3 regions of the Peribacillus sp. B-H-3 genome follow, and region 2 is predicted to be linked to each of the others. Evidence: riboswitches for the same ligand, from Rfam matches in the RefSeq annotation. Region 2 holds a riboswitch; each other region holds the start of a gene.
The links. A riboswitch is a leader RNA that binds a small molecule or an ion and turns the genes downstream of it on or off. The one in region 2 is predicted to bind cobalamin.

Region 1: another riboswitch for cobalamin. It lies ahead of metE (5-methyltetrahydropteroyltriglutamate--homocysteine S-methyltransferase); the one in region 2 lies ahead of ACN6MY_RS01140 (ABC transporter substrate-binding protein).
Region 3: another riboswitch for cobalamin. It lies ahead of ACN6MY_RS06780 (ribonucleoside-diphosphate reductase subunit alpha); the one in region 2 lies ahead of ACN6MY_RS01140 (ABC transporter substrate-binding protein).

What each region holds. Positions count from the first base shown of each region.
Region 1 covers NZ_CP183879.1:2,599,338-2,602,510, forward strand. Annotated here, with positions in the region: gene ahpF (alkyl hydroperoxide reductase subunit F) at 1-398, shown strand, start outside; SAM riboswitch class I at 947-1,062, shown strand; cobalamin riboswitch at 1,156-1,349, shown strand; gene metE (5-methyltetrahydropteroyltriglutamate--homocysteine S-methyltransferase) at 1,501-3,173, shown strand, end outside.
Region 2 covers NZ_CP183879.1:260,054-263,226, reverse strand. Annotated here, with positions in the region: gene ACN6MY_RS01150 (putative polysaccharide biosynthesis protein) at 1-870, shown strand, start outside; gene ACN6MY_RS01145 (DnaJ family domain-containing protein) at 999-1,367, shown strand; cobalamin riboswitch at 1,607-1,785, shown strand; gene ACN6MY_RS01140 (ABC transporter substrate-binding protein) at 1,909-2,859, shown strand; gene ACN6MY_RS01135 (FecCD family ABC transporter permease) at 2,822-3,173, shown strand, end outside.
Region 3 covers NZ_CP183879.1:1,371,438-1,374,610, reverse strand. Annotated here, with positions in the region: gene ACN6MY_RS06785 (manganese-dependent inorganic pyrophosphatase) at 1-888, opposite strand, end outside; cobalamin riboswitch at 1,267-1,446, shown strand; gene ACN6MY_RS06780 (ribonucleoside-diphosphate reductase subunit alpha) at 1,576-3,173, shown strand, end outside.

The DNA of each region.
Region 1 (3,173 bases), 2.3 Mb from region 2:
TTATGCCAGAACTGAAGGCTGATGCTGTACTGCAAGAACGACTTTACAGCCTGCCTAATGTAACAGTTCTAAAAAATGTTCAAACAAAAGAGATTACCGGAACTGATAAAGTAAACGGCATTTCCTACATTGAGCGGGATACAGGAACCGTTCAGCGGGTTGAATTAGAAGGTGTGTTTGTTCAGATTGGCCTTGTGCCAAATACCGACTGGCTAGGCGATGCCGTTGAACTCACTCGCTTCGGTGAAATTGTTGTTGATAAGCAAGGTGCTACAAACCTAGATGGAGTGTTTGCTGCAGGCGACTGTACAAATAGTGCATATAAACAGATTATTATTTCTATGGGATCAGGTGCGACTGCAGCTTTAGGCGCATTCGATTACCTCATCCGCAACTAATTACATGTAAGAAAGCCGTTTCGCTATCTGTTTGATAGCAACCGGCTTTCTTTTTTTTGCATACTGTAAACTTCATGGAATGCTCTGCATAAATCTGTAAAAGAAAAGGGATAAAGCCCAGAGATGGTTAATCATCCCTGTATAGGACGCAAATTATGTCAGTTGCATATTATCTCTCAGATAGGGGTTTATTATTCTAGGAACCCTAGAAAACGATATAGCATTATCACCATATAGACTGAATTACATATTGGGAGCTTAACGACTTTCCACCTTAAATTTTCCTGGCATTCTGCACACTTTAGCTTTGTTGAATAACATTCAAATAGGCTTTTTCGTAAAGAGTGTTGTCTTTTAAATGGGACGAGGTTAAATTTACTTTTTATGGTATTATATTTACAAGAGTTTATTCAGCCAAACTAGCAGGTTAGTTGCATATTATTTGAAAATGTCGGCGGTACCCCAAGAGGAAATACAATCTTAATTTGACAGAATCTTTTTGCAATGCTAATATTTCTAATTAATTAGATGACGAAAAGATGTTTAAACTCTTATTCAGAGAGGTGGAGGGACTGGCCCGTTTGAAGCCAGGCAACCATTCAATTTGTCTTATTGGAGAAGGGGCTAGTTCCTGCAAAGCGATTGAGGCTTTGAGAAATAAGAGAGGTTACTGGCAAATAAGGCCTCTCTATTTATAAATGAAAAGGTTTTTATTTTTTACTACAGGATTTTGATTCCGTTATTTTCCCATAAAAACTTAATAAAGAATGCATCAGGTGCTGTGCAAAGTCTTGCTCAGCTTAAAAGGGAAGTCCGGTGAAATTCCGGCACGGTCCCGCCACTGTAAAGGAGAGCGACTTATCCGTTTACCACTGTTTCTGGAATGAAATGGGAAGGTGATAAGAGCGATGATTCTAAGTCAGGAAACCTGCCTGTTGTATGCACTTGTACTCTACGGACGATAGGGAAGTGATTATACGTGTTGAGAAAACCAGAAGGTCTCAACTCTAGTTAACGATGCGTAAAAATCTCCCTTTTCTACTAATAGGGAGATTTTTTTAGTTGAGGTCAAATTCATATAAGAAGGAGTTGTGTTTAAAAGATGAGCAAGGTTAAAAGTTCTAATTTAGGTTATCCAAGAATCGGTGAAAATAGGGAGTGGAAAAGAGTGATTGAACGGTTTTGGGCTGGGAAACTCGAACAAGAGGATTTCTTGGCACAAATAGAGGGTATTCGTCTTAACCATCTGTGTAAACAAAAAGAAAAAGGCATTGATCTTATTCCTGTTGGTGACTTTAGCCTGTATGATCATGTGCTCGATACGGCTATGATGTTCGGGTTAGTTCCCAAGCGATTTGAATACAGTGGGGGGAAAGTACCGCTTAAAACATACTTTGATATCGCACGAGGGACAAAAGAGGCCGTTGCTTCTGAAATGACCAAATGGTTTAATACCAACTATCACTATATTGTTCCGGAGCTTGAAGATGCAGTACCTGCTCTTGTTGATAATCGACCTCTCCATTTCTATAGAGAAGCCAAACAAAAATTAGATATTGAAGGTAAACCTGTGATACTAGGGCCTGTTACATTTGTAAAACTTTCAAAAGGTTATAACAAGGATGAGTTTAAAACGGTCATTGAGTCATTTATCCCCCTTTATTCGGAGGTACTCCGTGAATTACAAGAAGAAGGTGTACAGTGGATACAAATCGATGAGCCTATTTTGTCTACGACCCTATCTAAAGAAGAGGTTGCGTTATTTCATCATGTTTATGCCAGATTACATAAAGCAGCACCTGATATACGGGTGATCTTACAAACCTACTTTGAAGGTATCGACCATTACGAAGAAGTCATTTCCCTGCCTGTTCAGGGAATTGGACTTGATTTTGTACATGACAATGGACAGAATCTCACTTCTATACAGATGTATGGTTTCCCGAAAGACAAGGTACTCGCAGCTGGAGTCATCAATGGCCGAAACATCTGGCGTGCAGATCTTGATAAAAAATTTTCCCTTTTAAAAGAAATTGAGTCCTATGTTTCTAAAGAACAGTTGATTATACAGCCATCTTCAAGCCTGCTGCACACACCTGTGACAGTGAAAAATGAAGTAGGTCTTGAAGTGATATTGAAGGAAGCCTTATCATTTGCTGATGAGAAATTAAGTGAAGTGAATATTTTAATGAAAGGGATACAAAACGGAAAAGACAGTATCCAAGAAGAGATCTCATCCAGTCAGAATGCGATCTTGTTGTTAAATGAGCTGTCATCAAAAAATAGGCTGGAAGTTAACGAAAACATGGCGAAGTCACAAACATTAAAAATAGAACGCAAGGCATCATTTCAGGAACGCCAAATCATTCAAGAGAAGTTTTTTCAACTTCCTCTTCTGCCAACCACAACGATTGGCAGTTTTCCTCAAACTCAAGCAGTGAAAAAACACCGTTTACAGTGTCGGAAGGGGGAAATAAGTAATCATCAATATGATAGCTTTATTAAAGAAGAAATTCATCGGTGGATTAACATCCAAGAAAAAATTGGATTAGACGTCTTTGTCCATGGTGAATTTGAACGTACAGATATGGTTGAGTATTTTGGTGAAAAACTGGATGGATTTCAAATGACCACATTAGGATGGGTTCAATCCTATGGATCTCGTTGTGTAAAACCTCCAGTTATTTATGGTGATGTGTCTTATCGTGAACCAATGACGCTTAAAGAAACCTTGTATGCCCAGTCACTAACAGACAAACCCGTGAAAGGAATGCT
Region 2 (3,173 bases):
ATTATTCAGCATTCGATTCCTTTTGTTGTGATGGGAATGAGCTTGCCACTATATCAGAATATTGATTCGTATTCGATTAATAGGATTTTAATGCATATCGGCTTTAAGCAGCATGAAGCTGAAGACATTAATGGCGTGATTTCATATGCCCAGGTCCTTGTATTGCTTCCGGTTTCAATCACGACAGGTCTCAGTGTATCAATCATCCCGAATATGACGAAATCCTTTGTTTCCAAAAATTATAAATTGATGAGAAAGCAAATGAATCAGTCCTTCCTGGTGCTGATGACCATTATGCTGCCGGCAGCATTTGGGATGTTTGCTTTAGCAGAGCCTCTTTATTATATTATGTTTCCTAATGCAACTCCTGAAATGGGGGGAGGGCTCTTGAAGGTTTACGCTCCGGCAGGGCTCCTTATTGCCATTTATGGTGTTACAACATCCATTCTTCAGACAGTGAATCAGCAAAAAAAAGCAATCGCTGGTCTTGCAGCAGGTCTCATTGTTAAGCTGGCCTTGAACTTTATCCTGCCAAACTACTATCCTGAGTCCGGATTCATCATTGCAACATACTTTGGATATCTTACATCTCTGACTGTAAATATCATCGTTATAAATAGAAATATCGGCATCAATCTCAAAAATATAAAATTCAGGCTCATAAGTCTCATCGCTTCCACAGCCATTATGGTACTTGTCGTGTCAGCGCTGAAAAGCCTTTTGATAGCTTTGTTTTTTCCAAAAGCGACTTACGTGAATGAATTAATTGTTGTGATTATCGGAGTTCTTGCTGGCATACTGGCATTTGGCGGTGTGCTATATGCACTGAATTTTACCAGGATAAAAAAATATATTAAGATGAAACAATAGATGAAGGCGGCATACCCAATAAGGGTGCTGCTTTTTTTGACACAAAATTTTCAGATAATTCAGCGTTCCGGCAAGAAGGCGGGTGGTATAATTCAAGAGAGAAAGCAAGCCGAAATAGGAGGGATGACATGAATTCCAATAATGAAGGCCCAAGAGACTTAATGTCAGAGATTTTTAGAGAATATGAAAGAGATGAAGCCGGATTAAAATCAAACCCAGGATACGGAAAGCCTTTACCCAAAAAGCTTTTTACGGGAAATGTGTATGATAACTTCGTCAATACAGCAAAAAATGCAGGCTACCTGCCTCCCTGGGTAATGCTCCAGCAGGAAATAAGACATCTTCTGCAAGAAGCGGTTGAGCAAGATAAAGCCGACGTTCTTCTTGCTGCTATTAACGAAAAAATAAGAAAGTATAATAGTCAGTGCCCAGTCAGTATGCAGCGGGGACTGATTGAGAAGAACTCCATCAGGACACAGATAAAATCCTGGCTATAGAGAAGGACATGACCGGAAAGAGGGCGAGCAGCCAGATTTATTGGCAATCAATCTCTTTTTTTGTTTGGCGCTATTAGATGATTTCCTCTATTTTTAAACAGCGATTTCATGGCCGGATGATTGATGCAATCCCTTTCCCTGACTTCCGCTCTGTGAATTTTCTAAACATTTGCATGCATAAACAGCAAACATCTCTTTTTTTCAATATCGTTTGGTGTATAATCGATATGAACAAAATAAATGTGAAAACAGTACTGGGTGTCTTTCTTAAGACTTAAAAGGGAAGCTGGTGAAATGCCAGCGCGGTCCCGCCACTGTAAATGGGAGTAAGCAGCAATAGGCCACTGTACAAGCTACGGGAAGGTGCTGCAGACAATGACCATAAGCCAGGAGACCTGCCTGTAACTGTACACCAATAAACCCGCGAGGATGGGGAGGTGTGTGGCGGACAAGGTTAATATTTTGCCATGCAGCTATCTCCAATGATTATTGGAGTTTTTTTTGTTTTCGGGAAAAATGAAGAAAGCGGAGGTTGTGTAAAATGAAGAAAATCTTTTCACTGCTGTTTTTAATGACTCTGATTGGCATGCTTATGGGAGGGTGCGCCTCGGAACAGAAGAAAACGGGGGATTCAGGAGAAAGCAAAAATAAAACGGAGCAAACCGCAGTATTTCCGCTGAAGGTAAAAGATGCTTCCGGAAATGAAGTAAAGATTGAAAAAAAACCTAAGAGGATTGTTTCCATCATTCCGAGCAACACAGAGACCGCCTATGCTTTAGGCCTTGGCAAAGAGGTTGTGGGAGTCTCTGATTTTGATAACTATCCTAGTGATGTGAAGAATAAGGAAAAAATAGGCGGCATGGAATTCAACGTTGAAAAAATCCTTTCCTTGAAGCCGGATTTGGTGCTGACTCATGAATCTATTATAAAAAGTGCAGCTGACCTGCATAAACAGCTGCAGGATGCCGGAATTCCTGTTGTTGTGGTAAATGATGCCCAAAGCTTTGACAAAGTATATCAAAGCATCGAACTGATTGGTACGGCAACAGGGGAAAAGATCAAAGCGGATCAGCTTATTGACGGCATGAAGAAAAAAATAGCAGGGATAGAAAAAAAGGCGGAGGGCATTAAGGAGCAGAAGAAAGTTCTTTTTGAAGTGTCTCCTGCACCGGAAATCTATACAACAGGCAAAAATACTTTTATGGATGAAATGACAGGCATCATACATGCTAAAAATGCAGCCGGAGACCAAAATGGATGGGTTAAATTGGATCAGGAAGCTATGATTAAGCATAATCCGGACGTCATTATCACAACTTATGGCGGTAGCAAACAGGTCTTGGACAGAAAAGGCTGGCAGGATGTGAAAGCAGTTAAGAACAAACGGGTATTTGATGTGAATACAGATCTTTTGACACGTTCAGGCCCGCGCCTTGCTGAAGGAGTAGAGGAACTTGCAAAAACAGTCTATCCGGAAACGTTTAAAAAATAATCGGGGGCTTGCCTATGCCGCTGCAGCTGTTTTTTTAGTTTGGGCAGCCCTCATGGGTATTTCCATAGGCAGTGTTTCAGTTCCTTTTTTAAGCATTCTCCAAATCATCGGGAAGGGTGTATTTCACCTTCCCTTCGATTATACAGATTCCATGTACACGAATATAGTGTTGAACATAAGGCTTCCGCGCGTTATTTTAGCAGGGCTTGTCGGGGCTTCCCTAGCTGTTGCTGGTGCTTCATTTCAGGGGCTGCTGCGGAACCCGCTGGCTGATCCGTATACACTCGGTGTTTCGTCAGGCGCTTCTGCAGGTG
Region 3 (3,173 bases), 1.1 Mb from region 2:
CTTGCGGGAAACTACTCCCTTTAAAACTGCCGTATTATTTGCAAGAGTTACATTGTAGGCTTTTTCAACAGATTCTGCTGAACGGCCCAGTGCAAGGCCAACAGAATCATTGTTCAGGATATCTGTAACCACAAACAGGAATAAATCCAGGCTGCGTTCTTCTATGACTTGAGAAATGGCTTTTTCAAGCTCATCCTGCTGTGATAGAACATCATTCGTATCCACAGCATTAACCTGGGCAATTACAGCTTTGACATTCCCCATCTGGAATTCCTTTGCATCCAGCGAAATAAGCTGTTCAATGGACTTATCACTTAAATCGGCTCCTGCCTTCAGCATGTCCAGACCGTATTTCTCTGCTTCAACTCCTGCAATTGCTGCTAATTCAAGTGCACAGGCAACATCCTGGTCCGTGCAGGTAGGTGATTTAAATAACAAAGTATCTGAAATGATCGCAGAAAGCATCAGACCGGCAATTTCCTTTGAAATGCTGACGCCGTTTTCTTTGTAAATCTTATTTAAGATCGTTGCTGTACAGCCAACAGGCTCAGCCCGATAATATAGCGGATCGCTTGTTTCAAAGTTTGCAATTCTGTGATGATCGATTACTTCCAGAATCCGTACTTTATTGATATCATCCGCACTTTGCTGGCGTTCATTATGGTCAACCAGAATGACAGTATCCGCTTCAGCTGAAACTCCCTCAACAAGACGCGGTGCATCCATATTAAAGTGGCTTAATGCAAATTGAGTTTCTCCGTTAATTTCACCAAGGCGGACGGGTTCTGCATTCATGCCCAGCTGTTTTTTCAGATCAGCATAAGCAATGGCTGAACAAATTGTATCTGTATCTGGATTTTTATGTCCGAACACTAATATTTTTTCCACGTTATTACTCCTTTTGTTCTTGATTGAATTTTAGCTCTTTCCCAAATTTGGTGCACAGCTTTTCCATCTATTTTATCACAACTTCATTGTCCTTTAATTATTAATTTTTTTCAAGTTTCCCCTTCTCTTTTTGACAGAAATTTGGCTGCTGCCATTTTCCTGCCAATGTTTTCGTAAACTTTGCTTTTATGGAACAAGATAGTTGATTTAACAATGAGATTGCCTCACAGAACTCAATAAAAACAGCTATCTTTAAGAAAACAGCCAAAATTAAAAAAACTTCTTATCATTTTCATAGTTGATATTTCCATAAAGTTAGCGTACGATTATATCAGTCAATATACTAGATATGGAACATGAACATATACATAAAACTATATATAGAACCGCAGCATAGGTGCCAGAAATGGCTGAAAAGGGAATCCGGTGTAAACCCGGAGCTGTCCCCGCAACTGTAAATGTGACGAAATGAGATTTCCACTGTATGTTTTCATACGGGAAGGACTCAGAGTAGGATGAACATAAGCCAGGAGACCTGCCTATTGCCTGCCAAGTTTCTTATTCTTCGGGGATTGAGGTGATGAAACGATGGGTTAAAAGCACCGTCTTCATTTTCTCTTTTATCACATCGTTTGATCCGCTCAATTCATGAGCGGATTTTTTTATATCCAAAAGGAGGAAAACAAGATGAAAGAGGCACTATCTGCTGAAGATCTATCCGTGCACGAGGAATACGAATTGAAAAAGGAGGCAGTCGCTTCCCTCGATGAAATTCTTCGTGATTTTCCTTTCCTGAAAACTGAGGACTTCAAAGAAAGGGTAACGGAAATCCTCTTTGGCCGAACCGGGATTTCCAAAGAACAAATCGCTAATTTCATCATTTTAGAAGGACTTTCCTTAATTTCAGAAATCGAACCTGACTGGACTTTTGTATGTGCAAGAGTGTACCTGAACTTCCTGCGCAGTGAGGCAGCTGCAAGCAGAAACTATAGTCCCGATGCACCTTATGGTTCTCTGTACAGCCTCATCAGCCATCTAAGCAGTCTGGGGATTTTCCACCCCTTGCTTATCGATTCATATTCAAAAGAAGAAATTACAGAGATTGGAAAGCTGCTGGATCCAGACAAGGATAAGCTGTTCACCTACATAGGATTGAGAACATTGTCTGACAGATACTTAGCAAAAGACTTTGACGGAAAAATTCAGGAGCTGCCACAGGAGCGCTTCTTAATTATTGCTATGACGATTATGGCAAATGAATCAAAAGAAAAAAGAATTGAATACGTGAAGGAAGCTTACTGGGCACTCAGCAATCTATTTATGACCGCTGCCACTCCTACTCTTGCAAATGCCGGAAAAAATTATGGACAGCTTTCAAGCTGCTTCATAGACACTGTTGAGGACAGCCTTCAAAGCATTTATGACAGCAACACCGATATTGCCAATGTATCTAAATCCGGCGGCGGCATTGGTGTTTATCTCGGTAAAATCAGGAGCAGAGGCAGCGCTATTAAGGGGTTTAAAGGAGTATCATCAGGTGTTATTCCCTGGATGAAGCAGCTTAATAACACTGCAGTAAGCGTAGATCAGCTCGGCCAGAGGAAGGGCGCCATTGCTGTATACCTTGATGTCTGGCATAAGGATATTTTCCCCTTTCTGGATTCCAAGCTTAACAATGGAGATGAACGCTACAGAACGCATGATTTATTCACTGGGATCTGTCTGCCGGATTTATTCATGGAACAAGTCGAATCCCGTTCCTCGTGGTTCCTTTTTGATCCGCATGAGGTCCGGACAGTTATGGGATTTTCCCTCGAAGATTTTTATGATGAACAGCGGGGCTCTGGAACCTTCCGGGAAAAATACAGACTCTGCATCGAGAACCCTGAACTCTCAAAAATCGAAATACCGGCAATTGAAATCATGAAAAGCATCATGAAAAGCCAGCTTGAAACAGGCACACCTTTCTTATTTTACCGTGACGAAGTGAACCGGAAAAATGCGAACTCACACGCCGGCATGATTTACTGCAGCAATCTTTGCTCGGAGATTGCCCAAAATCAGAGTGCCACAAGCATTCATGAGCAGTACACAGAAGATGGAAAAATCATCACAGTCAAAACGGCTGGAGACTTTGTGGTCTGCAATCTATCATCTATAAATCTGGCAAAGGCAGTAACAGGCAATGTGCTGGAAAGGCTGATTTCCATTCAGGTTCGTATGCTTGATAATGTAATAGATTTAAATAGCATTCCTGTTCCCCAAGCCCAATTGACTAATAAAAA